DNA from 4 places in the Pseudomonas sp. NY11955 genome. Region 1 is predicted to be linked to each of the others. Evidence: predicted binding sites of a transcription regulator. Region 1 holds the regulator's gene; each other region holds the start of a gene.
What was found. Region 1 encodes FliA, which starts transcription of late flagellar genes. Its sites were predicted from a motif close to CTAAAGTTTNNNNNNNNNNNGCCGNTAA; they were not measured.

Region 1 (7,235 bases):
CTGCCATAAACACTCCATTAGGCGGCGCAACCCGCCAGGGTGCGCCACCGAAATCAAATACGCCGCGCGGCGTAACGCTTGAGCATGCTCGGGACGTCGAGAATCAACGCGATGCGACCGTCACCGGTGATGGTGGCCCCGGACATGCCCGGGGTGCCCTGCAGCATCTTGCCCAGCGGCTTGATTACCACTTCTTCCTGGCCAACCAGTTGATCGACGACAAAGCCGATGCGTTGGGTGCCAACCGACAGGATCACCACGTGGCCCTCGTGCTGCTCTTCGTGCACCTGGCCCTGCACCAGCCAACGCTTGAGGTAGAACAACGGCAGTGCCTTGTCGCGCACGATCACCACTTCCTGGCCGTCGACCACGTTGGTACGCGACAAGTCGAGGTGGAAGATTTCGTTGACGTTGACCAGCGGGAAGGCAAATGCCTGGTTGCCCAGCATCACCATCAGGGTGGGCATGATCGCCAGGGTCAGCGGCACCTTGATGACGATCTTCGAACCCTGGCCCTTGGCCGAGAAGATGTTGATCGAACCGTTGAGCTGGGAGATCTTGGTTTTCACCACGTCCATGCCCACACCACGGCCCGACACATCGGAAATCTCGGTCTTGGTCGAGAAGCCAGGGGCGAAGATCAGGTTGTAGCAATCCGACTCGCTCAGGCGCTCGGCGGCGTCCTTGTCCATCAGGCCCTTTTCCACGGCCTTGGCACGCAGGATGTTGGGGTCCATGCCCTTGCCGTCGTCCGAGATCGACAACAGGATGTGGTCGCCTTCCTGTTCGGCCGACAGCACGACGCGGCCAGTGCGCGCCTTGCCAGAGCCTTCACGCTCATCGGGCATCTCGATACCGTGGTCGACGGCGTTGCGCACCAAGTGCACCAACGGGTCGGCCAGGGCCTCGACCAGGTTCTTGTCCAGGTCGGTTTCTTCACCGACCAGTTCCAGGTTGATCTCTTTTTTCAACTGACGAGCCAGGTCGCGGACCAGGCGCGGGAAGCGGCCGAACACTTTCTTGATCGGCTGCATGCGGGTTTTCATCACCGCGGTCTGCAGGTCGGCGGTGACCACGTCGAGGTTGGACACGGCCTTGGACATGGCTTCGTCGCCGCTGTTCAGGCCCAGGCGCACCAGGCGGTTACGCACCAGAACCAGTTCGCCGACCATGTTCATGATCTCGTCCAGGCGCGCGGTATCGACGCGCACGGTGGTTTCTGCCTCGCTGACGGCATGCTTGTCGGCGCTCGGCGCTGGTGCGCGCGGTGCGGAAGCAGGCTTGCTGACCGGCGCGGGCGCGGCGGCTGGCTTGGCCAACGGCTGGCTGTCGACCTTGGCGGCAGCTGGCGCTTGCACGCTGGCCGCAGCCGGGGCTTCGGCAGCGGCGACATCGCCCCCGAACTTGCCCTTGCCGTGCAACTGGTCCAACAGGGCTTCGAACTCGTGTTCGCTGATTTCATCGCTGGCGACGCTGTCGTCAACCACGACAGGTGCCGGCACCGGCGCTTTGGCGGCCGGCAAGGCGTCGGCCTGGAAGGTGCCCTTGCCGTGCAGCTGGTCGAGCAGCGATTCGAATTCGGCGTCGGTGATTTCGTCACTGAGCGGTTCGGCGCTGACGGCGGCCGGCGGCGCAGCGACCTCGACACTGAACTGGCCTTTGCCGTGCAACTGGTCGAGCAGCGATTCGAACTCGGCGTCGGTGATTTCGTCACCGCCGCCACTGACGGCCTCGCCCTGCATCTGCTCGTCGGCCGCGGCTTGTGCCTTGACCGCATCGAGTGAATCGAGCAGCTGTTCGAACTCGCTGTCGGTGATGTCCTGGTGCTGCTCCTCGGCCTCGGCCGGGGCCGCCACCGCCACCTCGGCAACCGGCGCCGGCGCTGCAACAGCTGGCGCCCCACCCGGTTCGGCCAGGCGCGACAACGCCGCCAGCAGCTCGGGGGTGGCCGGGGTCACTTCGGCGCGCTCGCGCACCTGCCCAAACATGCTGTTGACCGTATCCAGTGCCTCGAGCACTACGTCCATCAGTTCCGCGTCGACCCGGCGCTCACCTTTGCGCAGGACGTCGAACACGTTCTCGGCGATATGGCAGCACTCCACCAGCTCGTTCAGCTGAAGGAAGCCGGCGCCCCCTTTTACAGTGTGGAAACCGCGAAAGATCGCATTGAGCAGGTCGGCATCGTCGGGCCGGCTTTCCAGCTCGACCAGTTGCTCGGACAGTTGCTCAAGAATTTCGCCGGCTTCTACCAGGAAATCCTGGAGGATTTCTTCATCGGCGCCGAAGCTCATCAAACGTGCTCCTTAAAAACCCAGGCTGGACAGCAGATCATCGACATCGTCCTGACCGGACACGACGTCTTCACGCTTATCGGCATGAATCTGCGGACCTTCACCCCGAGTCGGATGTTTTTCTCGATCTTTTTCTGCGCGCAATTGATCGTGGTCATGCTGAATGCCCGCAAAACGGTCGACCTGGCTAGCCATCAGCACCAGTTTCAGCAGGTTGCTTTCCACTTCGGTCACCAGGCTGGTAACGCGCTTGATCACCTGGCCGGTCAGGTCCTGATAGTCCTGGGCCAGCAAAATGTCATTGAGGTGGCCGGCGACCTTGCGGTTACCTTCAGCGCTGTGCGTCAGGAAACTGTCGACACGCTTGACCAGATCACGGAATTCCGGCGCAGCCACTTCGCGGCGCATGAAACGCTGCCAATCGGTACTCAAGGCCTTGGCCTCGCTGGCCAGGTCGTTGAGCACCGGGGTGCTTTCCTCGACCAGGTCCATGGTGCGGTTGGCCGCGCCTTCGGTCAGCTTGACCACATACGACAGGCGCTCGGTGGCGTCGGTAATCTGCGACACCTCTTCGGCTTGCGGTATGGTCGGGTCGATCTGGAAGCTGACGATGGCGCTGTGCAGCTCACGGGTCAGCTTGCCGACTTCCTGGTACAGGCCGCGGTCGCGGGTCTGGTTCAGCTCGTGAATCAGCTGCACCGCCTCGCCGAAACGGCCCCGCTCCAGGCTTTCGACCAACTCCTGGGCATGCTTCTTCAGGGTCGATTCGAACTCGCCCAAAGACGTTTGTGATGAATCCATGGCGCGCCCCCTGACGTGACTCAGCCGTTGACGCGTTCGAAGATCTTCTCGATCTTTTCTTTGAGCACCTGAGCGGTGAACGGCTTGACCACGTAACCATTGACGCCGGCCTGGGCCGCTTCGATGATCTGGTCACGCTTGGCTTCAGCGGTCACCATCAGTACCGGCATGCTTTTCAACTTGTCGCTGGCACGCACTTTACGCAGCAGGTCGATGCCGGACATGCCCGGCATGTTCCAGTCGGTCACCAGGAAATCGTAGTGGCCGTTTTCCAGCATCGGCAGCGCCGTGGTGCCGTCATCGGCTTCGTCGGTGTTGGTGAAGCCCAGGTCACGCAACAGGTTCTTGATGATCCGCCGCATCGTCGAAAAGTCGTCAACGATGAGGATTTTCATGTTCTTGTCCAATTAGACCTCCAAGCAGTCTCAAACGCGCTCGGCCTACCGAGCACGCACTCATTCAATTCGGTACAACGTGGAAAACGACTGCAACGACAGCGGGCTCAACGCGCCCGCCATTCCCCCAGGCGGCTGCGCAGACGCGCGGCACACTGGCTGTGCAACTGGCTGACCCGCGACTCGCTGACACCCAGCACCTCACCGATTTCCTTGAGGTTCAGCTCTTCGTCGTAGTACAGCGCCAGCACCAGGCGCTCGCGCTCCGGCAGGTTGGCGATCGCCTCGGTCAAGGCAACCTGGAAGCGCTCGTCTTCCAGGCCACGCGCAGGTTCGACATGGCCACTGGCGCCATCCTCATGCAGCCCTTCGTGCTCGCCGTCCTGCAACAGGTCGTCGAAGCTGAACAGGCGGCTGCCCAGGGTATCGTTCAAGATCCCGTAGTAATCATCGAGACTCAATTGGAGTTCGGCAGCAACTTCATGATCTTTAGCGTCGCGGCCCGTTCTGGCTTCAACCGCACGCATCGCGTCACTGACCATACGGGTGTTGCGGTGGACCGAACGCGGCGCCCAATCGCCTTTGCGCACCTCGTCCAGCATGGCCCCGCGGATACGGATGCCGGCGTAGGTTTCAAAGCTGGCGCCCTTGCTGGCGTCGTACTTGTTGGCCACTTCCAGCAGGCCGATCATGCCGGCCTGGATCAAGTCCTCGACCTGCACGTTGGCCGGCAAGCGCGCCAGCAAGTGGTAAGCAATGCGCTTGACCAGCGGGGCGTAGCGTTCGATCAGCTCATACTGGGCGTCTTTCGCCGCCCGGCTGTACATCTTGAAGCCGCTGGCGTTCATAGCACGGGTCCCGCGCTGGTGGGTTGCACCAAGCGCTCGACGAAGAACTCCAGGTGGCCGCGCGGATTGGCCGGCAGCGGCCAGCTGTCGACCTTCTGCGCAATCGCCTTGAAGGCCAGCGCACACTTGGAGCGAGGGAAGGCTTCGTAGACAGCGCGCTGCTTCTGCACCGCCTTGCGCACGCACTCGTCGTACGGCACGGCGCCCACGTACTGCAGGGCAACGTCAAGGAAGCGGTCGGTGACCTTGGTCAGCTTGGCGAACAGGTTGCGCCCTTCTTGCGGGCTCTGCGCCATGTTGGCCAACACGCGGAAACGATTCATGCCGTAATCGCGGTTGAGCAGCTTGATCAGGGCGTAGGCGTCGGTGATCGAGGTAGGCTCGTCACACACCACCAGCAGCACTTCCTGGGCGGCGCGAACGAAGCTGACCACCGAGTCACCGATACCCGCAGCGGTATCGATCACCAGCACATCGAGGTTGTCGCCGATTTCGCTGAACGCCTGGATCAGCCCGGCATGCTGGGCCGGGGCCAGGTGCACCATGCTCTGGGTGCCCGAGGCCGCCGGCACGATGCGCACACCGCCGGGCCCCTGCAGCATCACGTCACGCAGCTCGCAGCGCCCTTCGATGACATCGGCCAGGGTGCGTTTGGGCGTAAGGCCCAGCAACACGTCGACATTGGCCAGGCCCAGGTCGGCGTCCAGCAGCATGACCCTGCGGCCAAGCTCGGCCAGCGCCAGGGACAAGTTCACTGAAACGTTAGTCTTGCCGACGCCACCTTTGCCACCGGTCACGGCGATCACCTGTACGGGATGCATGCTACCCATGTCTGTTCTTTACCTTGTCTCGCTGGGACTCAGGCCACACGTAGGGCAATTCTGCGTGCCCCTTGGCATAGCTACTTTGCACACGCTTCATGCTCAACCCGCTCGCCGTGGGTTGTGATAGAGATCAGCGAACATGTCGGCCATGGCCTCTTCGCTGGGCTCGTCCTGCTGCTGCACATTCACCGCCCGGGTCACCAACTGGTGGCCCCGTGGCAGGTGCAGGTCGTCAGGAATGCGCGGGCCGTCGGTCAGGTAGGCCACGGGCAGTTCATGACTGATGGCAAGGCTCAGCACATCGCCAAGGCTCGCCGTTTCATCGAGTTTGGTCAGGATGCAGCCGGCCAGGCCACAGCGTTTGTAGCTGTGGTAGGCGGCGGTCAGCACCTGCTTCTGGCTGGTGGTGGCCAGCACCAGGTAGTTCTTCGCGGCAATGCCACGCCCGGCCAGGGTTTCCAGTTGCATGCGCAGCGCCGGGTCACTGGCCTGCAGGCCGGCGGTATCGATCAGTACCACGCGCTTGCGCAGCAGCGGCTCCAGCGCGGCGGCCAGCGACTGGCCCGGGTCGACGTAGGTCACCGGCACATTGAGAATGCGACCGAGGGTCTTGAGCTGCTCCTGGGCACCGATGCGGAAGCTGTCCATGCTGACCAGCGCCAGGTTCTGCGCGCCGTACTTGAGCACGTAGCGCGCAGCCAGCTTGGCCAGGGTGGTGGTCTTGCCCATGCCGGCCGGGCCGACCATGGCGATGACCCCGCCCTCCTCGATCGGCTCGATTTCAGGAATCTCGATCATCCGCGCCAGGTGCGCCAGCAGCATGCGCCAGGCCTGACGCGGCTCTTCGATCTCGGCGGTCAGGTCCAGCAATTCGCGGGCGATCGGCCCGGACAGGCCGATGCGCTGCAGGCGGCGCCAGAGGTTGGCCTGCTGCGGCTTGCTGCCCTGCAGCTGGGTCCAGGCCAGCGAGCCAAGCTGCACTTCCAGCAGTTCGCGCAGGCCCGACAGCTCGGAGCGCATGGCATCGAACAGACGCGGGTCGACCGGCGCGGCCGCCGGTGCGGCGACAGCCTCAGGCGCATCGACGTGCGGCTCGATCAGCGGTTCGGCGGCGGTCAGCGACTGCCCGGCGAACAGTTGGCGGTTGTTGTCGCTGCTGTCCTGGCGGTGGTCCAGCTCGGCCTGGGCAGTGGCGATGCGCGTATGGGTCTTGCGCAGCTCTTCTTCCAGCTCGGCGTTGGGCACACGTGGGGCCAGGGCGGACAGCTTGTAGTCCAGCGCGGCCGTCAGTTCGACACCACCGGCAATGCGGCGGTTGCCAATGATCGCGGCATCGGCGCCCAGCTCGTCACGGACCAGTTTCATGGCCTGACGCATATCGGCGGCGAAAAATCGCTTAACTTGCATTATCCACTACCTCAGCCGTTAGGGCCCACGGTGGCAACGATGGTGACTTGCTTGTTGTCCGGTATTTCCTGATACGCCAGAACATGCAAATTCGGTACAGCCAGGCGACCGAAACGCGACAGCATGGCGCGGATCGGGCCGGCGACCAGCAGGATGGCCGGTTGGCCCTGCATTTCCTGGCGCTGGGCCGCTTCGATCAGCGAACGTTGCAGCTTCTCGGCCATGCTCGGTTCCAGAAGAACACCCTCTTCCTGACCCTGCCCGGCCCTTTGCAGACTATTCAGCAAAATCTGTTCCAACCTTGGCTCCAGGGTAATCACTGGCAGCTCCGACTCAACGCCGACAATGCTTTGCACGATGGCGCGACACAATCCGACGCGCACCACCGCCACCAGCGCGGCGGTATCTTGACTCTTGCCGGCATTGTTCGCGATGGCCTCGGCAATACTGCGAATATCGCGCACAGGCACCTGCTCCGACAACAGCGCTTGCAGCACCTTGAGCAGCCCCGACAAGGAAATGACACCCGGCACGAGCTCCTCTGCCAGTTTAGGCGATGCCTTGGCCAACACCTGCAGCAGTTGCTGCACCTCTTCATGGCCGATCAGCTCGTGGCAGTGCTTCTGCAGAATCTGGTTCAGGTGGGTGGCCACCACGGTGCTGGCGTCG
Region 2 (7,235 bases), on a different contig from region 1:
GGCCACTGCACGGCTTGTGCGGTGTATGGGGCGGCATTGCCTGCGGTATCTTCGGCCAGGTGGCGCTGGGCGGCATGGGCGGTGTCAGCCTGGTCAGCCAGCTGCTGGGTAGCCTGATGGGCGTGCTGGTAGCCTTGGCTGGTGGCTTTGCCGTCTACGGCACAATCCGGACGCTGCACGGTTTGCGCTTGAGCCACGAGCAGGAGTTCCAGGGTGCGGACCTGTCGCTGCACCGTATTGGCGCCACTAGCCAGGATTGAGCCAGGTCAGGTGCATGACGCGGGCGACGGACCTAGAATAGGTTTCTCTGCATGCCAACCCGGGACCTGCCCCATGCTGCCTGAATGCCAATTGTTCGGCACCCTCGGCTGCCACCTGTGCGAAGTGGCCGAAGCTGTGCTGATGCCTTTCGTCGATCACGGCTTGCTGGTGGAGCTGGTCGACATCGCCGAGAGCGAGCCCTTGTTCGAGCGTTATGGCCTGATCATCCCGGTGCTGCGGCGCTGCGACAACGGCGCCGAGCTGCACTGGCCGTTCGATGCTGAACAGGTGGTGGCCTTTCTTGGGCAATGAGGGCAACGGAGGAGTTGCAACCCTGCTCCATGGCCAGTGAAGCGAGCTGATGATCAGGTGCCGGTGCACGGGCGCCGGTAACCATCACCATCATCGGAATAGCTCGCCATGTTGATTACTCCCCATTTCACGTTCGATGAAATGACCGTCTCCCAGCTCGCCGCCAGGGACGGACTCGCCAACACCCCGCCCCCTGAAGCCAGGGCCAACCTGCAATTGTTGTGTTGTGCGCTGGAGCAGGTCCGCGCCTTGTTCGACGCGCCCATCATCGTCAGCAGTGGATATCGCAGTGAAAAGATCAACCGGCTGATCGGTGGCTCATCGAACAGCCAGCATGTGCAGGGGCTGGCGGCGGACTTCACGGTAATCGAGATCAGCCCGCGCGAGACTGTGCGGCGGATCAGCGAAAGTACCGTACCCTTCGACCAACTCATCCTGGAGTTCGACAGCTGGGTGCATCTGTCGGTGACCCGGGGCGCGCCGCGTAGGCAGGTGCTGACCATACGCAAAGGCAGTGGCTACATGGCGGGGCTGCAATGAAGCGCATTGACGGCGCCAAGGGGATATTCGTATGCTGTATATAAATACAGTATCGAGGTAAAGCCATGCTCAACGTCGAGCAACTCAAGTACAGCGTTAACCGCATGCCCGTGGAGCGGGTGGCCGACGCCGTTCTGGAACTGCGCCTCGAAGGCCTGGTGACTGACGACCGCACACCGTTCGGCAAAGTCCACTTCAATACCTGCTTCGCCGAGATCGAGGCCTTGTTCCAGCGTGCCGGTTACCACCGCGGGCTGGATGTGGTGGGCTATCAGGGGTTGCTCTATGCCCTCTATGACCCTGGCCGCTGGGAGCCGGTGCAGGTGTTGCGCTGGCTGAAGGAACGCAGCGAGGCGACAGCCCAGGCTGGTTGAGGGCGCGGGCTTGGGCGATAATGCGCGGCCGTGAACGTTTCGAGCCCTGCCATGACCGCGCCCTTCGACCCCGCCCGCCAGCAAGCCAGCACGGTGTGCCTGCCACCCGGTAACTGGGCGACGGTACTCGATTGCTTGTGTGACCATTTCAAGGCCATTGATCGCGCCCAGTGGCTTGACCGCTTTGCCCGTGGCCGGGTGCTGAATGCCGAGGGGCAGGCGGTTGGCGCCGAGCTACCTTACAAGCGTGGCATGCGTTTGCACTATTTCCGTGAAGTGCCGAACGAACGGCCGATCCCGGTGCAGGAAGTGGTGCTGCATGTGGACGAGCACCTGGTGGTGGCGGACAAACCGCATTTTTTGCCGGTGACGCCGACGGGTGAATACGTCGAGCAGACCTTGTTGCGCCGCTTGATCCGTCGCCTTGGCAACCCGCACCTGGTGCCGTTGCACCGCATCGACCGGCACACCGCCGGCCTTGTGCTGTTTTCCGCCAACCCGGACAGCCGCAGCGCCTATCAGCGCTTGTTCCCCGAACGGCGTATCGACAAGCGCTACCAGGCCATTGCCGCCGCCATGCCACAGCATGAATTCCCATTGGTGCACAAAAGCCGCCTGGTGCATGGCGAGCCGTTTTTCCGCATGCATGAGGTGGAGGGCGAGGCTAACAGCGAAACCCTGGCCGAAGTACTGGAGAAGAACGGTGGGCTGTGGCGATATGGGCTGTCGCCGGTAACTGGCAAGACCCATCAGTTGCGCGTGCACATGGCGGCCTTGGGGGCGGGGATCAGCAATGACCCGTTCTATCCGCAGCTACTCAACCAAGAAGATGACTATCAGCGGCCGCTGAAACTGCTGGCGCAGAGCTTGAGTTTCGAGGACCCGCTGAGCGGTGAAACGCGTTATTTCGAAAGCCGCTTGCGGTTGGACTGGTAACGCTGTAACTCGGATTCACTCGGTCGCTGTAGGAGCAGCCTTGTGCTGCGAAGAGGCCGGTAAGGCCAAAGAATGTCTTTGCCAGTTACGGCCTCTTCGCAGCACAAGGCTGCTCCTACAGGGTGATGCGGTGGCCTGAGCAGGGTAAGCCCGTTAGCGGTTGAACCGCTCCACCAGCGAATACTGGCTGCCCGCCGTGCTGGTCAGTTCTTCGCTCAGCAGTGCCGAGTGCTGCGCTTGTTCGGCGGTCTGGTCAGCCAGTTCGGCAATGGTGCTGATGTTGCGGCTGATCTCGTCAGCCACAGCGGTCTGCTCCTCGGTCGCTGCAGCAATCTGCGTGGCCATGTCGGTGATGTTGGCGACCGCTTCGCTGATTCCCACCAGCGCCTCGTCAGCCTGCATTACCCGATCGACGCCTTCCTGCGCCTGGCGGTGGCCGGTTTCCATGGTCAGCACGGCGTTGCTGGCGGTTTGTTGCAGCTTGGCGATCAGGCCGTGGATCTGCCCGGTGGATTCGGCGGTACGCTGGGCCAGCTGACGCACTTCATCGGCCACCACGGCAAAGCCACGGCCCATTTCACCGGCACGCGCGGCTTCAATGGCGGCATTGAGCGCCAGCAGGTTGGTCTGGTCGGCGATGCCTTTGATCACATCGACCACGCCACCAATCTCGTCGCTGTCCTTGGCCAGTTGGGTAACCGTCTGGCCGGTCTCGCCCACTGCCGCCGACAGGCGTTCGATGGCTTCGCGGGTTTCCCCGGCAATCTGCCGGCCCTGACTGGTCAGGCGGTTGGCTTCCTGGGTGGCATCGGCAGTGCGTTGCACGTGGTTGGCCACTTCCTGGGTGGTGGCGGCCATCTGGTTTACCGCGGCGGCGACCTGCTCGGTCTCCACCCGCTGGCGCTCCAGCCCCGAGGAACTCTTGTGCGCCAGGGCATCGGACTGGCGCGCTTGGTCGCTGAGGTGCTCGGCACTGTCCTGCAGGCGGGTCAGGCAGGTTTTCATGCGCGCGTCCTGGCTGAGCATGGCCATTTCCAGGCGCGCCTGCACGCCACGGCTGTCGGTGAACATCTGCGCGATCAGCGGGTCGGAGGTGGTTTGTTCGGCCAGGCGCAGCAGGCGCTTGAGTCCGCGCTGCTGCCAGCTCAGGCCGAGCAGGCCCAGCGGTACGGACAGCCCGGCGGCCAGGGCGAAGCCCCAGGAATGCCCCAACCAGTTGCCGATCAGGAAACCCACCTGGCTGATCAGGATGAACGGCAGCCAGTCCTGCAGTACCGGCAGCCACTTGTCGCGGCGCGGCACTGGCGGCTTGCCCTGGTTGATGCGCTGGTACAGGGCTTCGGCGCGGCGAATTTGCTCGGCGGTGGGCTTGACCCGCACTGACTCGAAGCCGACAACCTGGTTGTTGTCGAAGATGGGCGTGACGTAGGCGTTGACCCAGTAATGGTCGCCGGACTTGCAGCGGTTCTTGACGATACCCATCCATGGCTGGCCCTGCTTGAGGGTTTGCCACATGTGGGCAAACACGGCAGGCGGAACGTCGGGGTGGCGTACCAGGTTGTGCGGCGCGCCCGTCAGCTCCTCGCGGGTGAAACCACTGATCTCGATGAAGGCATCGTTGCAGTAGGTGATCACACCCTTGGCATTGGTGGTGGAGATCAACCGCTGCTGGGCAGGGAAAGTCCGTTCTCTCTGGGTAATCGGCTGGTTGTTACGCATGGGTTGATAGTCCGCAGGGCTTTCGACCGTTATCGGCAAGCTGCGGGTTTTATTGAATGATTAATTAATTTGCCTGGGTTTGGGGTTCGTCGTTGGCGCCATGGTGCCTGTGAAATCGAGCGCCGGCCCGGGCGGCGCTCGATTACAAGGACGCTGCAAAATCTCAGCCGGGCACCTCAGCCAGCAATCAGTTGGCGCAATACATAATGCAGAATCCCCCCGGCCTTGAAGTACTCCACCTCATTTAGGGTGTCGATCCGGCACAGCACTTCGATCTGTTCCTGCTGGCCATCCTCGTGGGTAATGCGCAAGGGCAGGCTCATGCCCGGGCGAATCTGCGCGCCGTTCAAACCCAGCACATCGATTTGCTCCTTGCCGGTCAGCGCCAATTGCTTGCGGTTGTGCCCGGCCTTGAACTGCAACGGCAGCACGCCCATGCCCACCAGGTTGGAGCGGTGAATACGCTCGAAGCTTTCTGCCAGCACGGCCTTGACCCCCAGCAGGTTAGTACCCTTGGCTGCCCAGTCGCGGCTCGAACCGGTGCCGTATTCCTGGCCGGCAATCACCACCAGGGGTGTGCCTTCCTGCTGGTAGCGCATGGCCGCCTCAAATATCGACAGCTTCTCGCCAGTGGGCACGTGCAAGGTGTTGCCACCTTCTTCACCTCCCAGCATTTCGTTGCGGATACGGATATTGGCGAAGGTGCCGCGCATCATCACTTCGTGGTTGCCACGCCGCGAGCCGTAGGAGTTGAAGTCGCGTGGCTCCACACCTTGCTCGCGCAGGTAGCGCCCGGCCGGGCTGTCGGCTTTGATGTTGCCGGCAGGGGAGATGTGGTCGGTGGTCACCGAGTCGCCCAGCAGCGCCAGCACCCGCGCGCCGTGGATGTCGGCGATTGCTGGAGGCGGCCCGCCGATGCCGTCGAAGAACGGTGGATGTTGGATATAGGTGGAGTCAGCCTGCCACACGTAGGTGGCGGCCTGTGGCACCTCGATGGCCTGCCACTGCGCATCACCGGCAAACACTTCGGCGTATTCCTTGTGGAACATCGCCGTATCGACCTTGGCCACGGCCTCGGCAATTTCCTGTTGGCTCGGCCAGATATCACGCAGGTACACCGGTTGGCCGTCCTTGCCAAAGCCCAGTGGGTCGCGGGTCAGGTCCACGCGCACGCTGCCGGCCAGGGCATAGGCCACCACCAGCGGCGGTGAGGCCAGCCAGTTGGTCTTGACCAGTGGGTGCACGCGGCCTTCGAAGTTGCGGTTGCCCGAAAGCACCGAAGCCACGGTGAGGTCGGCGCTGCCGATGGCTTGCTCGATCGCTTCGTCCAGCGGGCCTGAGTTGCCGATGCAGGTGGTGCAGCCATAACCGACCAGATCGAAGCCAAGCTGGTCGAGGTAGGGCGTGAGCCCGGCTGCCTTGAAGTAGTCGGTGACCACCTTGGAGCCTGGCGCCAGCGAGCTCTTGACCCAGGGCTTGCGTTGCAGGCCTTTTTCCAGCGCTTTTTTTGCCACCAGCCCGGCAGCCATCATCACGCTGGGGTTTGAGGTGTTGGTGCACGAGGTGATCGCGGCAATCACCACGGCGCCATCGCGCAGGGTGTGGGTTTGGCCCTGATGGTTGTAGTCGATCTCGCCGGCCTGGTCGGCGTTGCCCACCGCCACACCACCGCCGCCTTCGCTTTCCAGGCGGCCAACCTCTTTGGCCAGCGGTTTGGGTTGCAGCTCGATGAAGTGGTCGAAGGCCTGGCTGACCTGGCCCAGCGCTACGCGGTCTTGCGGGCGTTTTGGCCCGGCCAGGCTGGCTTCGACCTCGTGCATGTCCAGTGCCAGCGTGTCGCTGAACAGCGGCTCCTGGCCGGGCAGGCGCCACATGCCCTGGGCCTTGCAGTACTGCTCGACCAGTTGCACGGTCGCTTCGGGGCGGCCCGACAGGCGCAGGTAGTCCAGGGTGACCTGATCGACCGGGAAGAAACCACAGGTGGCGCCGTATTCCGGGGCCATGTTGGCGATGGTGGCGCGGTCGGCCAGCGGCAGTTCGGCCAGGCCATCGCCGTAGAATTCGACGAACTTGCCCACCACGCCTTTCTTGCGCAGCATCTGCGTTACGGTCAGCACCAGGTCGGTGGCAGTGATGCCCTCGCGCAGCTTGCCGGTCAGCTTGAAGCCGATCACTTCGGGGATCAGCATCGACACCGGCTGGCCGAGCATGGCCGCCTCCGCTTCGATGCCACCGACACCCCAGCCGAGCACGCCCAGGCCGTTGATCATGGTGGTGTGCGAATCGGTGCCGACCAGGGTGTCGGGGAAGGCATAGGTGCGGCCATCGGCCTCACGGGTCCACACCGTACGGCCCAGGTACTCCAGGTTGACCTGGTGGCAAATGCCGGTGCCCGGTGGCACCACGCGGAAGTTGTCGAAGGCGCTCTGGCCCCAGCGCAGGAAGGCGTAGCGCTCACCATTGCGCTGCATTTCGATGTCGACGTTTTCGCTGAAGGCTTGCGGCGTGCCGTAGCGGTCGACCATCACCGAGTGGTCGATCACCAGGTCGACCGGTGACAGCGGGTTGATGCGTTGCGGGTCACCACCGGCCTTGGCCATGGCGGCGCGCATGGCGGCCAGGTCGACCACGGCCGGTACGCCGGTGAAGTCCTGCATCAGCACCCGCGCCGGGCGGTACTGGATTTCGCGGTCGGAACGCCGTTCGCGCAGCCACTGGGCAAGGGCGCGCAGGTCGTCGCCGGTGACGGTATTGCCGTCCTCCCAACGCAGCTGGTTTTCCAGCAGCACCTTCAGCGACATGGGCAGGTGCTGCAGGTCACCCAACTGGCGGGCAGCCTCGGTGAGGCTAAAGTAGTGGTAGGTCTGGTCGCCTACCTTGAGGGGCTTGAGGGTGTTCAGGCTATCGAGCGAGGGCATTGCCAACTCCTTCTGCACCGGTGCCCGGCAACGATTCACGGTGTTGCCGGTGGCACCGCTCTGTATCGGCCCGCACGGTACGGACCTGGCTGAATGGTCAGGTTAGACCGGTTTAGGCCAACTGACCCTTTTCTGGACCGGCGGGGCGTGTCGCAGGTTCCGAACTTCCTTTATC
Region 3 (7,235 bases), on a different contig from region 1:
GGAAACAGTCCTGTCTTCAATCGAGTACCCCAGCAAGTTAAAGATGGTCAAAACCGCTGGAGCCGGCCACATGACCCAAGCACAACCTGTCGCCCCGCTGACGATCATTGCCATCTTCGCGGGGGTCATCGAAGCCTCCGCCCTTGCCACACTGCCGTTTCTCAGCGAGTCCAGCCAAAAGCTCTACATTTGGTTCCTGGTGGGCTTCCCGTTCTTTCTGACAGCACTGTTCTTCCTGACACTCAATTTCAACTACAAGTCGTTTTACAGCCCCACACCCGACACAACCGCAGACGACTGTTCGCTGGCACCCAACAGCCTGGCCGCGCCTGCAATGGGTAACGAAGCCTGCGAAGCGGTTCAAGGCGACCCCGTCACGTTCATGTTTTCCGGCCCCGACGCCTATCACATGATGGAACAACAACTCTTGTCCGCACTTGCACAGCCTCCTGTGCCGGCGCGCACCTGGCGCTTTTGCAACCTGGATAGGCGTCAGTGCGCACAGCTTTCGATCAGTGCACTGGAGGGCTATGTTGTGAAACACGACAGTTGAACACCCCGATTTTTCTGCACGCATAAAAAAACCCCGGCCTCAGCCGGGGTTTTCATTGCACAAAGCCACAATCAGAGCAGCGAGCGGCCCTTGTTGGCAGCAATGCGCATGCGCAGAGCGTTGAGCTTGATGAAGCCGGCAGCGTCCGCCTGGTTGTAGGCGCCGCCATCTTCTTCGAAGGTGGCGATGTTGGCGTCGAACAGCGAATCGTCCGACTTGCGACCGACCACGGTGACATTGCCCTTGTACAGCTTCAGACGCACAACGCCATTCACGTTGACCTGCGAAGCGTCGATCATCTGCTGCAGCATCAGACGCTCCGGGCTCCACCAGTAGCCGGTGTAGATCAGGCTGGCGTACTTCGGCATCAGCTCATCTTTCAGGTGAGCGACTTCGCGGTCCAGTGTGATCGACTCGATGGCACGGTGAGCCTTGAGCATGATGGTGCCGCCTGGGGTCTCGTAGCAGCCACGCGACTTCATGCCGACGTAACGGTTTTCGACGATGTCCAGGCGGCCGATGCCGTTGGCACCACCGATACGGTTCAGGTCGGCCAGCACGGTGGCCGGGGATTTCTCGACGCCGTCGATGGCGACGATGTCACCGTTGCGGTAGGTCAGCTCGATGTAGGTAGCCTGGTCCGGGGCGTTCTCAGGCGAGACGCTCCAGCGCCACATGTCTTCTTCGTGCTCGGTCCAGGTATCTTCCAGGACACCGCCTTCGTAGGAGATGTGCAGCAGGTTGGCGTCCATCGAGTACGGCGACTTCTTCTTGCCGTGACGCTCGATCGGGATGCCGTGCTTTTCGGCGTAGTCCATCAGCTTCTCGCGGGACAGCAGGTCCCACTCGCGCCATGGAGCGATGACCTTGACGCCTGGCTTCAGGGCGTAGGCACCCAGCTCGAAACGCACTTGGTCGTTGCCTTTGCCGGTAGCGCCATGGGAAATGGCGTCAGCGCCGGTTTCGTTGGCGATTTCGATCAGGCGCTTGGCGATCAGCGGACGGGCGATGGAAGTACCCAGCAGGTACTCGCCTTCGTAGACGGTGTTGGCGCGGAACATCGGGAACACGAAATCACGCACGAATTCTTCGCGCAGGTCATCGATGTAGATCTCTTTAACGCCCATTGCCTGGGCTTTGGCACGAGCCGGCTCGACCTCTTCGCCCTGACCCAGGTCAGCGGTGAAGGTCACCACTTCGCAGTTGTAGGTATCCTGCAGCCACTTGAGAATCACCGAAGTATCAAGGCCGCCGGAATACGCCAGTACGACCTTTTTTACGTCCGCCATGCCATCACTCCACGGGGTTGTACGGAAAGGGATCGATTCTAACGGCCCTGCAGAAAAAATTACAGTGGGGCGACAGCTTCTGACGACAAAGCGACAGGAACTTTCGTAGGGGCGACGAGATGTATGCCTTGAGATGTTCGGCGCGTATGAGATCGAGCGCCGCCCGCGCGGCGCATCGCGAGCGAAGCTCGCTCCTACATTTGTTTCGGGCCAATTATTCCTGTGGGGTTTACGCGCGAACGCCTTGGTGCATGGCTGGATATCGCGTCGTACGAACAAGGCGGTCGCGCACGCCTGCCACAGGCGATACTTGCCCGAAACAAATGTAGGAGCGAGCTTCGCTCGCGATGCGCCGCGCGGGCGGCGCTCGATCTCACAGGCGCTGGAGATGCTGTGCCGAACACCCGGGGCCTACCCAATCTCAGGGTGCCTTGCCCACCGCGGCAGCAGCCGGGCTGGTTGGTGCTGCTGGTGCTGGTGCTGGTGCTGGTGCTGGTGCTGGTGCTGGTGCTGGTGCTGGTGCTGATGCAGGCGCTGCAACCGGCGCCTGCTCCACCGGTTTCAGGACCACCTCAACCCGATCCAGCTCAATATTCACCCGCCGATTGCGCGCCCGATTCGCCGCACTGTTGTTCTTCGCCAACGGATAACGCTCACCATGGAAGCGCACAGTGATCTGCTCTTCCTTCACACCATGGGCCGTGAAGTAATCAGCCACCGCCAACGCCCGGCGGCGCGACAGGTCACGGTTGGTCAGGCGGTTGCCACTGTTGTCGGAGTGACCGTTGAGCTCGATGTGGTTCACCGTCGGGTCGGCTTTCATGTAATCCAGAATCACATCCAGCCGTGCACGCGCCGCTTCGTCCAGCTCGATGCCGCCCCCCGGGAAGCCCACCTGAGTCTGGCGCACCTGGTCGTAGTTCATCGGCAACAGCTTACTGGCACAGGCTTGATAGTCACTGTAGGCCTTGGCGAAGCTGACCGGCAGCACACGCACCTCCATCGGCCTGCCAGCCTCACCGGTGTAGTTGCGCACCACGGTGCTGCGCCCGTCGAGCAAGCCGTTGATCAAGCGGCTGGCCTGCCCTTGGGATGAGCTGAACAGCACCCCGCTGCGGGCCATGCGCACATTGCCCAGGTTGATATCGCCACGCCCAGGTTGCCACGGCGCTGCCGCCGCTAGCAGGCTGGCGCTGCCCGTGCCGAGCAAGTTGCTGTCCGAACGCAGCTGGAACACCGGCTGCTCGCCCGCCCGGCGCACGAACTCACCACTGCCAAAGCCGTCGATCGGTTGGATCAAGCGGCATTCGAACTGATCACCCTCGACCTTCCAGGCAATGTTCTCCATGCGCGTCTGGAAAGTCAGTGCGCCGGCCGGCAGGCTGGCGAACAGGGTCAACAGGGCTAGGTAACGCTGGCGCACGGGCGGCTCCACAAATTCTGACGGCTTACCTGCAGGCTATCGGACGCCGCTCGGAAAACTTGATAGCCGTGCTCGCCCCAGGGTTTTCCGGTAGGATTGGGGCTTGAGTTCGACCCGCCTGGAATCCCCAATGTCCGATCGCCTGACCCTCCTGCGCCCCGACGACTGGCACATCCATCTGCGCGATGGTGCCGTCCTGCCCCACACCGTTGGCGATGTGGCGCGTACCTTCGCCCGTGCCATCATCATGCCCAACCTGGTTCCGCCGGTGCGCAATGCCGCCGAGGCCGGCGCCTACCGTGAGCGCATCCTCGCCGCCCGCCCGGCCGGCAGCCGCTTCGAGCCGCTGATGGTGCTGTACCTCACCGACCGCACCAGCCCCGAGGATGTCCGTGCGGCCAAGGCCAGCGGCATCGTGTACGCCGCCAAGCTGTACCCGGCCGGCGCCACCACCAACTCCGACTCGGGCGTAACCAGCATCGACAACATCTTCCCGGCCATCGAAGCGCTGGCGGAAGTCGGCATGCCACTGCTGGTGCACGGTGAAGTGACCCGCAGCGAAATCGACGTGTTCGACCGCGAGAAGCGCTTCATCGACGAGCACATGCGCCGCTTGGTCGAACGCTTCCCCACATTGAAAGTAGTGTTCGAACACATCACCACTGGCGATGCCGCGCAGTTCGTCACCGAGGCCCCGGCTAACGTCGGTGCCACCATCACCGCGCAGCACCTGCTGTACAACCGCAACCACATGCTGGTTGGCGGCATTCGTCCGCACTTCTATTGCCTGCCGATCCTCAAGCGCAACACCCATCAGGTAGCGCTGCTGGACGCGGCCACCAGCGGTAACCCGAAGTTCTTCCTGGGCACCGACTCGGCGCCGCACGCCCGTCACGCCAAGGAAGCCGCCTGCGGTTGCGCCGGCTGCTACACCGCCTACGCCGCCATCGAGATGTACGCCGAAGCATTCGAACAGCGCAATGCCCTGGACAAGCTGGAAGGCTTCGCCAGCCTGCACGGCCCGGCCTTCTACGGCCTGCCGGCAAACACCGATACCATTACCCTGGTTCGCGAAGAATGGACCGCCCCGGACAGCCTGCCGTTTGGCGAGCAGACGGTAATCCCGCTGCGCGCGGGTGAGAAACTGCGTTGGCGCCTGCTGGAGGAAAACGCGTGAGCGAAGACCTCTACGAAGACGACCTGGACACCCAGGGCAGCAGCGGTTCGCGCCATCCGATGGCCGAGCGCTTTCGCGGTTACCTGCCGGTAGTGGTGGATGTGGAGACCGGTGGTTTCAACAGCGCTACCGATGCCCTGCTGGAAATTGCCGCCGTCACCATCGGCATGGACGAGAAAGGCTTCCTGTTCCCTGAGCACACCTACTTCCACCGGGTGGAGCCGTTCGAGGGCGCCAACATCGAGGCGGCCGCGCTGGAGTTCACCGGGATCAAGCTGGACCACCCACTGCGCATGGCCGTCAGCGAGGAAAGCGCGCTGACCGACATCTTCCGGGGTGTACGCAAGGCGCTCAAGGCCAATGGCTGCAAGCGGGCGATCCTGGTAGGCCACAACAGCAGCTTCGACCTGGGCTTCCTCAATGCGGCAGTGGCGCGCAATGACCTGAAGCGCAACCCGTTCCACCCGTTCTCCAGCTTCGATACCGCCACACTGGCGGGCCTGGCCTATGGCCAGACGGTTCTGGCGCGTGCTTGCCAGAGCGCCGACATCGACTTTGACGGGCGTGAGGCGCACTCGGCGCGTTACGACACCGAGAAGACGGCCGAGCTGTTCTGCGGCATCGTCAACCGCTGGAAAGAGATGGGCGGCTGGCGCGATTTCAACGATTGATCTGAAAAAGCATTCGCGGGCATGCCCGCTCCCACAGGTTCACCTTTGCCTTCAGGCATGCAGAGAACTTGTGGGAGCGGGCGCGCCCGCGAACAGGCCGGCACAGAACGGCACAAAAAAAACCGGCCACCAGGGCCGGTTTTTTCATGCACGCGGCAATTACAGCTTGCCAGCGTTCTCGCTCAGGTAGGCAGCAACGCCTTCTGGCGAAGCGTTCATGCCCTTGTCGCCTTTTTTCCAGTTGGCAGGGCAGACTTCGCCGTGCTCTTCGTGGAATTGCAGAGCGTCGACCAGGCGCAGCAGCTCGTCCATGTTACGGCCCAGTGGCAGGTCGTTGATGATCTGCGAACGGACAACACCATTGGTGTCGATCAGGAAGGCACCACGGAAGGCTACGCCACCTTCGGACTCGACGTCGTAGGCTTTGCAGATTTCGTGGGTCATGTCGGCAGCCAGGGTGTACTTCACCTGACCGATACCGCCGTTGTTGACCGGGGTGTTACGCCAGGCGTTGTGGGTGAAGTGCGAGTCGATCGACACGCCGATCACTTCCACGTTACGGGCCAGGAAGTCAGGGATGCGGTTGTCCAGGGCGATCAGCTCGGACGGGCAGACGAAGGTGAAGTCCAGCGGGTAGAAGAACACCAGGCCGTACTTGCCCTTGATGGCCGAAGCCAGGTTGAAGCTGTCGACGATCTCGCCATTGCCCAGCACGGCCGGAACGGTGAAATCGGGGGCTTTCTTACCAACGAGTACGCTCATTGTAATCTCCTGATGAGGGTGAAAAACCGTTTGCCGGGCCAGACGAGCCTGCCCGACATCCAACAAAGGCCGACCATCATACACGGCTTCTGATGACAGGCCGACTCCATCGACACAGCAACCGCCGGTCGCTCAAGCGCGGCCCTTCCAGAAAGTCCTTTGACAAGCATTCTCATTAACATTAAGCTCCAACCCATCGACTCAACCCGCGATGGTCAGCCCTTATGTATGTGTGTCTTTGTGTCGGCGTTACCGACGGACAGATCCGCGATGCGATCTATGAAGGATGCTGCAGTTACAAGGAAGTGCGAGCCGCGACCAATGTCGCCAGCCAGTGTGGCAAATGCGCCTGCCTGGCCAAGCAAGTGGTCCGTGAGACCTTGACCGAGCTTCAGGTCAGCCAGGCCGCCCTGCCCTACCCGGTAGAATTTACCGCAGCCTGAAAACCCAGAATTTGAAGAACCGGACCTGGCGTCCGGTTTTTTTATGCCCAAAATTCAATAAGTTAGCGTTCCAACGCGGTTCACAAACATTCTTATTCCTATTAATTTTCACTTATTATTCAATAACTTAGGTTTGACACTCCTAAGTATCGGGCTCAAACTTCACTGTATTGGCACACTTCTACAGGGCAGGAACCCGAAATGAAAGGCGACGTAAGCGTCATCCAGCATCTCAACAAGATCCTCGGAAACGAGCTGGTCGCGATCAACCAGTACTTCCTGCACGCACGCATGTACGAAGATTGGGGCCTGAACAAGCTCGGCAAGCACGAGTACAAGGAATCCATCGACGAGATGAAGCACGCTGACAAACTGATCAAGCGTATTCTGTTCCTCGAAGGCATCCCAAACGTTCAGGACCTGGGCAAGCTGCTGATCGGCGAGCACACCAAGGAAATGCTCGAGTGCGACCTGAAGATCGAACAGAAAGGCCTGGTCGACCTCAAGGCAGCCATCGCCCATTGCGAAACCGCTGGCGACTTCGGCTCGCGTGACATGCTCGAAGATATCCTCGAGTCCGAGGAAGAACACATCGACTGGCTGGAAACCCAGCTGGGGCTGATCGACAAGATCGGTATCGAAAACTACCTGCAGTCGCAGATGGGCGAAGAGTAATTTTTCGCCGCATAAAAAAACCCGCGATCAGCGGGTTTTTTTATGCTTGCCGGAAGATCAGGCTTCAGCAGCCTTGGCCTTGGCAGCCGCTTCCTTGATCAGGGTTTGCAGCTCACCCTTTTCGAACATTTCCAGCATGATGTCGCTACCGCCAACCAGCTCGCCAGCTACCCACAGCTGCGGGAAAGTCGGCCAGTTAGCGTACTTTGGCAGGTTGGCGCGAATTTCTGGGTTCTGCAGGA
Region 4 (7,235 bases), on a different contig from region 1:
ACTGGCGTGGGCCGGTTCACTGAGCTCGGCTCTTAATGGCATGAAAGTGGGGGGAGTATAGCGAGCCGGGTTTTGTCGGCAAAGTATCGTTGGCGCCCGATGGTCATGGAAAATCGGTAGAATGCGCATTTTTCATCGAAGTCGGAGCCAGGTTGTGCGCGAAATCGTCCTGATCAACATCACCGGTGAGGACCGTCCCGGTCTCACTGCGGCAATCACCGGCGTCCTGCTGCAGGGCGGTGTGAGTATCCTCGACATCGGCCTGGCAGTCATGCACGGCACCTTGTCGTTTGGCATCCTGGTCGACATCCCGGACAACGAAGTGGCTACTGCCTTGCTGCAAAGCGTGCAGGCCAAGGCCCACGAACTGAACCTGCAGGCCCGTTACACACCGATTTCCGAGTCGGACTACCAGCAGTGGGCCGACGGTCATGGCGAAGCGCGCCATATCGTTACCCTGCTCAGCCGCAAGATCACCCCCGAGCAACTGCAGCGGGTGAGTGCGGTGATCAGCCAGTACGCCCTGACCATCGAACGCATCGAACGCCTGTCGGCTCGGGTTGCGTTGGATGCCGAAACCGAAAAGGGCAAGGCAGCCGTCGAGATCTCCGTGCGCGGCGTACCGAGCGATGCCCAGGCGCTGCGTGCCGATTTCTTTGCCTTGGCAGAAGAGCTGAGCATCGACATCGCGTTCCAGAAGGACGACCTGTTCCGCCGCAACCGCCGCCTGGCAGTGTTCGACATGGACTCGACACTGATCGAAGCCGAGGTCATCGACGAATTGGCCAAGGCGGCCGGTGTGGGTGAGCAAGTTGCAGCCATCACCGAGCGCGCCATGCGCGGTGAGCTGGACTTCCGCGCCAGCTTCAAGGAGCGCATGGCGCTGCTCAAGGGCCTGGACGTGGGGGTGCTGGACGAGATCGGTGCATCCCTGCGCCTGACCGAAGGCGCCGAGAACCTGTTCGCCGAGCTCAAGCGCCTGGGTTACAAGACTGCGATTCTGTCTGGTGGCTTTACCTACTTCGCCCGCCAGGTGCAGGCGCGCCTGGGTATCGACTATGTGTTCGCCAATGAGCTGGAAGTGGTCGACGGCAAAGTGACAGGTGTGGCGGTGGAGCCGATTGTCGATGCCCAGCGCAAGGCTGAGCTGTTGCAGAAGCTGGCCAGCGAAGAAGGCTTGCAGTTGGAGCAGACCATTGCCGTGGGGGATGGCGCCAACGACCTGCCGATGCTGTCGCTGGCCGGGCTGGGCGTGGCGTTCCGTGCCAAGCCGCTGGTGCGCCAGTCGGCCAAACAAGCGATTTCAACCCTGGGGTTGGATGGGGTGCTGTACCTGCTGGGCCTGCGCGACCGCGACGCCCGCGGCTAGTTTGCCGTTGTATCTTCAGCGCCTGTGAAATCGAGCGCCGCCCGCGCGGCGCTTCGCGGCACAAGGCCGCTCCCACATTTGTTGCAACGTGCCAAGCCTGTCAGGCCATGGTTGCCAGCCTGGGTGGGCCGGCTGGATTTCTGGGTTGGCATCACTACCGCCCCACCTGCCTCAAGCCTTGCACCAAGGCTGACAACGCCTCTCCCACAGGCATGGCCACGTTTCAACAAATGTGGGAGCGGCCTTGTGCCGCGAAGCGCCGCGCGGGCGGCGCTCGATCTCACAAGCGCAGAATAAACCGCGACATACACCCCAAAGCAATCAAGCCTGCACAGGCGCCGCCAACTGCTGCCCCATGCGCACCGCAGAACCAGCACCCAGGCTCTCGGCCCACTTCACCTGCTCTGGCCCGAACAGCACGATAGCGGTCGACCCCAGCTTGAAGCGGCCCAGTTCGGCACCTTTCTCCAGGTGGATCGGCGCGCGGCTGGCTTCGTCGTAACGGAAGGTTTTCAGCTCACGCTTGGGCGGCGTGACCAGCCCGGCCCATACGGTTTCGATCGAGGCGACGATCATTGCGCCGACCAGCACCACGGCCATCGGCCCGCGTTCGGTGTCGAACAGGCAGACCACGCGCTCGTTGCGGGCGAACAACTCGGGGACGTTCTCCGCGGTGGTCTGGTTGACCGAGAACAGACGACCCGGCACGTAGACCATTTCACGCAGGGTGCCGGCCAGCGGCATGTGCACGCGGTGGTAGTCCTTGGGCGACAGGTAGATGGTGGCGAACTCGCCGCCCATGAATGGGGCAGCCATGGCCGGGTCGCCGCCCAGCAGCTCTTGCGCGCTGAAACCGTGGCCTTTGGCCTGGAAGATGCGGCCGTGCTCGATCGGGCCGAGCTGGCTGACAGCGCCGTCGGCCGGGCACAGGATGGCGCCCGGGGTTTCGTCGAGCGGGCGAGCACCTGGTTTCAGGGCGCGGGTGAAGAACGCGTTGAAGTGCTCGTAGGCGCTCAGGTCTTCGACCAGCGCTTCACTCATGTTGACCTGGTAGCGCTTGGCGAACCAGGCGGTGAAGGCGTTCTTGAACCAGCGTACGCGGCACTCGGCGATGCAGCCGGCCAGCCGCGACAGCAGGTGATGCGGCAGCAGGTACTGGCTGATGATGAACAAACGGGATTTCATGCAGGTTCCTTAAACTTCTACAGGCGTGTCCGGGTGGTTGCCCCATTCGCTCCACGAGCCGGCGTAGGCCTTTACACGTGGGTAGCCGAGGGCCTTGGCCACCAGATAAGTGAAGCCGGAGCGGCGGTGTGTCTGGCAGTGGGTGATCACTTCCTTGTCGGGGGTGATGCCCAGCTTCTGCAGGACTTCGGCGATGTCCTGGCGGATGCGCAGATGGTCGTTGAGGTCCATGCCGGCGGTCCACTCGAAGTTGATCGCGCCGGGGATGTGGCCGCCTTTGGCTGCCAGCACTTTCTCGCCGCTGAATTCCTGCGGCCCGCGCGCGTCCCAGATGACCAGGTCATCGGCGCCCAGGCGGCTTTGCAGGTACTCGCGGGTGGCGGTAGGGGCGTTGTTCAGATGCAAGTGCACCGGCCTGCTGCCGATTGCGGGCACTTCGGTGACCAGCTTGTCGGCTGGCCAGGCCTGGATGCCGCCGTTGAGGTAGTGGTAACGCGTGTGGCCGATCACGTCGAGCAGCCAGATGAAACGCCCGGCCCAGCCGCCGCCTTCATCGTCGTACACCACATACACGGCATCGTCGCGGTGGCCGAGCTCACTGAACAGTTTTTCCAGGTCGCCCAGGGCCGGCAGCAGGCCGGGCGCGGGCGGCTGGCCAAGCTGGGTACGCTTGCCTTCGACAAAGCGTGCGCCGGGAATATGCCCGCTGACATAGCGGTTGGCGCTGCTCAAGTCGACCAGGATCAGCTGTGGCGAATCCAGGCGTGGCAGCAGGTCCGCGGCTTCGATTACCAGAGGCAAGCCGGAAAAGTCAGTCATCCACGGTCTCCAGTGTGGAAAGAGGGGCGATTGTAGCGCAAGCCTCAGCCCTTGCGGTTGGCAAACACCGACAGGGCCCGCTCGATACATTGTGCGGTCTTGCCGAAAGCTTGCACGCTGATATCGGCCAAGGGCCGGCAGCCCTGGTCGGCCACCAGCAGCATCAGCACCTGGTCGTTCACCGCCAGCGAACGCAGCAATACATGCTCGCTGCGGAACAAGGCACGCAGCGGGGCGGGCAGCAGGGCCGAGAACTGGCTGTGGTTTTCCGGGGTGATGCGCAGCTGCCCAGCCTGGCTCAACAGCTTTTGCAGCAGCTTGCTCTGCGACACCTGCAGGGCCAATGCCCCGGCTTCCTTGGGTAGGCCGGCAATTTGCTGGACGCGCAGGTAGTCATTGGCTTTGTCCAGGCTCAGCAGCATGATGCGTTGCATGCCGCAAGCCAGTAGGGCCTCGCGGGCCTGGGTGGCCAGGTGCACGGTGTTGGTGAACGGGCTGGGTTGGGCCAGCAGGTCCTGGCACAGCGTGCGCCAGCGTGCCAGGTCTTCGCTGCTGGGTGGAGGCGGGGCCAGCATGTCCGGGTGCGGGCGGCGTTGGTGCCAGGGCCAGATCAACGCCTCGGCCGGGTGGAACAGGGCATGCCGAGCGTGGCGGCGGGCGCTGGCGGCGGCCTGCTGGTGCACCTGCTGCTGCACGTCTTCCAGCGAGGTTTGCAGGTACAGCGCAGTCAGCAGCTGCCAGCGCAGCAGGTGCGGGTTGTCCCAGCCGACTTGTGCCGCCAGGGCCAGGTTGTTGGCCAGCAACACGGTATTGGCCGGCTGGTTGAACCAGCGCCGCAGGCCGGGTTCGGCGTCCAGGCGGTGTTGCTGGCTGAGCAGGTCTTCGTCGCGGGCGATGTTCAGCACCTGGGCCAGTTGATCGCGTTCTTCCAGCAGCAGGCGGTAACCCTGGGTGACCCATTGTGGCAGTCGCCAGTACTCGGCCATGGTCTGGCACAGCGCCATGATGCGCACGCCAAACAGTTCTTCCTCCACCCCAGTTGCGTCCTCACCCTTGTGGATAACCCGCAGCTCCCAGGTATCGAGCAGCTTGGGGTAGGCCAGTGCCAGTGGCCACAAAGGCGACAGGAACAGCAGGCTGCCCCAATGAATTTCCTGCCAGAGCCGAGCCAGGCGGCTGGCGAACAGGCCGCTGGCCTGCTGCGCGGCATGTTGGCTGATCATCTGGAACTGGCACAGCACCGGCGGGATTTCCTCCACGGGCAGTGCCGGCAGGCGCTTGAGCAACTGTTCGGTGCGTTCCAGGCCCAGACGGTTGAGGGCGACTTCCAGGCTTTCGGCGGGCTCGGCCAGGCTGGCATTGGTGGGGTGATTGGCTTCGCGCATCACCGACAGCACCAGTGCCGGGCTATCCTGCATCAGTTCGGCGATATCGCGCAGCGAGCGGCGGCTATCGTTGATGGCGGCCATTACCCGGTCGTAGCTAGGCTTCGGCACGGGGATGCGAACACTCTCGAGCAGCTTTACCCAGGCCTCTAACGTACGCGGGGCCTGAGCGGGCACCTTGGTTTCAATTGGCATTTTGACATCAGTCCGAACTGGCTTTTCGCATTGAGTGGCTATAGTCTGGCGCAGTTCTGCCGATAAGTAGAAGAAGAGTTTTAAAGCTCCCGTCTCTTCCCCTGACCACGACAGCAAGTGCTTTGAACCTATGGCTAAAATTATCGGCATCATCGTCGTATTCGCGAGCGTGCTCGGCGGCTACGTGCTCTCCCACGGCAAGATCGCGGCGCTGATCCAGCCGTTCGAAGTACTGATCATTGGCGGTGCGGCCTTTGGTGCGTTCCTGCAGGCCAACCCTGGCCACATGACCATGCACGTCATCAAGAAGTCGATGAAGATGTTCGGCTCGCGCTTCAGCCATGCCTTCTACCTGGAGGTGCTGGGCCTGGTGTACGAGATCCTCAACAAGAGCCGTCGCGAAGGCATGATGGCCATCGAGGCCGACATCGAGGACGCCGCCGCCAGCCCGATTTTCGCCAAGTACCCGACGGTGCTGGCCGATGAGCGCATGACGGCGTTCGTCTGCGACTACCTGCGCATCATGTCCACCGGCAACATGGCCCCGCACGAGCTCGAGGGCCTGTTCGACATGGAACTGCTGAGCATGAAGGAAGAACTGGAGCACCCGTCCCACGCGGTGACCGGCATCGCCGACGGCATGCCCGGCTTCGGTATTGTCGCGGCAGTGCTGGGTATCGTGGTGACCATGGCTTCGCTGGGCGAGGGTGATCAGGCGGCCATCGGCATGCACGTGGGTGCGGCGTTGGTCGGTACCTTCTTCGGTATTCTGGCGGCTTACGGCTTCTTCGGCCCGTTGGCCAAGTGCCTGGAGCACGATGCCAAAGAAGAGTTGAACCTCTACGAATCGATCAAGGCCTCGCTGGTGGCTTCGGCCTCGGGCATGCCGCCTTCGCTGGCGGTCGAGTTCGGGCGCAAGGTGCTGTACCCCAAGCACCGCCCAAGCTTCGCCGAACTGGAACAAGCGGTTCGCGGTCGCTGAGTCATGGAGAACAACCAGCCCATCATCGTCAAGCGCGTCAAGCGCTTTGGCGGCGGCCACCACGGCGGCGCCTGGAAAATTGCCTTCGCCGACTTCGCCACGGCGATGATGGCGTTCTTTCTGGTGCTGTGGCTGATGTCCACGGCCACGCCGGAGCAGAAGATCGCCATTGCCGGCTACTTCAAGGACCCGATCGGCTTTTCCGAAAGCGGCACGCCCTATGTCATCGACCTGGGCGGTTCACCTGAGCTGGCACCGGAAAAGACCATCAACCCGGAAGTGAAGGCCGAACCGACGCAGGAGTCCACCACCCAGTTGAGCAAGGACCAGGTCGAGACCATGGCCGAGCAGGTGGAGCGTGAGCGCCTGGAGCTGCTGCTGCAGGAACTGCAGAACAAGGTGGAAGAGAACCCGCAGCTGCAGAAGTTCAAGGACCAGATCCTGTTCGAGATCACCCAGGACGGCCTGCGCATCCAGATCATGGATGCCGAGAACCGGCCGATGTTCGACATCGGCAGCGCGCGCCTGCAGCCGTACTTCGAGGACATCCTGCTGGCCATGGCCGACACCATCAAGGCGGTGCCGAACAAGATCAGCATCAGCGGCCACACCGATGCCAAGCCGTATGCCGGCACTGGCGAGTACGGCAACTGGGAGCTGTCGGCCAACCGCGCCAACGCCGCGCGTCGTGCACTGGTGGCCGGTGGTTACCCGGACGGCCAGGTGGCGCGGGTGGTGGGTTACGCTTCGTCGTCGCTGTTCGACCGCAAGGACCCGTTCAACCCGGTCAACCGCCGCATCGACATCATCGTGCTGACCAAGAAGGCCCAGCGCAACATTGAGGGCGAGCAGGGTACGCCGGAAACGCCGGCCGCCGAGCCTGCCGCGCCGCCGGCCAGTGGTGCAGCGCCTGGGGCTGCTGCACCGGCCGCGCCAACTGCCTCGGGGGCGGGCGGCGAGACCGAACAGGCGCCGATGCAGCCGCGTGAGCTACGCCAGAAGCTGAACATCTTCGAGGATGGTACGTTGAAGATGGATGAGGCCAAGGACCAGTAAGCCCGGCATCTTGCGGGCGCAACTGTGTTGCTCAGCCTCCGCAGGTTTGCGCGAACACTGTGGGAGCGGGCTTGCCCGCGAACACCGGCGCAGCCGGTGCCATGCACCGCGCTGGATTCTTCGCGGGCAAGCCCGCTCCTACGGGAGCGGCTTTAGCCGCGAACACCGGCGCAGCCGGTGCCACTGGCTGCGACTGCATCAGAACCCCCGCCTGATCTTGGCCTTGAGATCAGCATGAAAGAAG

Region 2: a site for FliA is predicted at 4,172-4,199, ahead of ACNFBR_RS15255 (methyl-accepting chemotaxis protein). Genes of this name have one in related genera too.
Region 3: a site for FliA is predicted at 3,302-3,329, ahead of ACNFBR_RS12615 (flagellar protein MotY). Genes of this name have one in related genera too.
Region 4: a site for FliA is predicted at 4,992-5,019, ahead of motA (flagellar motor stator protein MotA). Genes of this name have one in related genera too.

What each region holds. Positions count from the first base shown of each region.
Region 1 is NZ_JBLUPS010000015.1:89,314-96,548, reverse strand. It holds gene ACNFBR_RS23790 (protein-glutamate methylesterase/protein-glutamine glutaminase) at 1-7, opposite strand, end outside; gene ACNFBR_RS23785 (chemotaxis protein CheA) at 54-2,291, opposite strand; gene ACNFBR_RS23780 (protein phosphatase CheZ) at 2,304-3,092, opposite strand; gene ACNFBR_RS23775 (chemotaxis response regulator CheY) at 3,113-3,487, opposite strand; gene fliA (RNA polymerase sigma factor FliA) at 3,595-4,335, opposite strand; gene fleN (flagellar synthesis regulator FleN) at 4,332-5,165, opposite strand; gene flhF (flagellar biosynthesis protein FlhF) at 5,259-6,566, opposite strand; gene flhA (flagellar biosynthesis protein FlhA) at 6,578-7,235, opposite strand, start outside.
Region 2 is NZ_JBLUPS010000007.1:135,681-142,915, forward strand. It holds gene ACNFBR_RS15230 (ammonium transporter) at 1-260, shown strand, start outside; gene ACNFBR_RS15235 (glutaredoxin family protein) at 334-573, shown strand; gene ACNFBR_RS15240 (D-Ala-D-Ala carboxypeptidase family metallohydrolase) at 682-1,113, shown strand; gene ACNFBR_RS15245 (transcriptional regulator) at 1,179-1,487, shown strand; gene ACNFBR_RS15250 (pseudouridine synthase) at 1,539-2,423, shown strand; gene ACNFBR_RS15255 (methyl-accepting chemotaxis protein) at 2,577-4,142, opposite strand; gene acnA (aconitate hydratase AcnA) at 4,319-7,060, opposite strand.
Region 3 is NZ_JBLUPS010000005.1:376,358-383,592, reverse strand. It holds gene ACNFBR_RS12625 (hypothetical protein) at 71-553, shown strand; gene ACNFBR_RS12620 (argininosuccinate synthase) at 625-1,842, opposite strand; gene ACNFBR_RS12615 (flagellar protein MotY) at 2,264-3,265, opposite strand; gene pyrC (dihydroorotase) at 3,396-4,442, shown strand; gene rnt (ribonuclease T) at 4,502-5,113, shown strand; gene ACNFBR_RS12600 (peroxiredoxin) at 5,273-5,875, opposite strand; gene ACNFBR_RS12595 (bacterioferritin-associated ferredoxin) at 6,100-6,318, shown strand; gene bfr (bacterioferritin) at 6,520-6,993, shown strand; gene grxD (Grx4 family monothiol glutaredoxin) at 7,051-7,235, opposite strand, start outside.
Region 4 is NZ_JBLUPS010000001.1:271,340-278,574, reverse strand. It holds gene ACNFBR_RS01265 (histidine kinase) at 1-20, opposite strand, end outside; gene serB (phosphoserine phosphatase SerB) at 155-1,369, shown strand; gene asd (archaetidylserine decarboxylase) at 1,691-2,554, opposite strand; gene ACNFBR_RS01250 (rhodanese-like domain-containing protein) at 2,564-3,373, opposite strand; gene ACNFBR_RS01245 (HDOD domain-containing protein) at 3,418-4,953, opposite strand; gene motA (flagellar motor stator protein MotA) at 5,084-5,935, shown strand; gene motB (flagellar motor protein MotB) at 5,939-6,991, shown strand; gene ACNFBR_RS01230 (molecular chaperone Tir) at 7,190-7,235, opposite strand, start outside.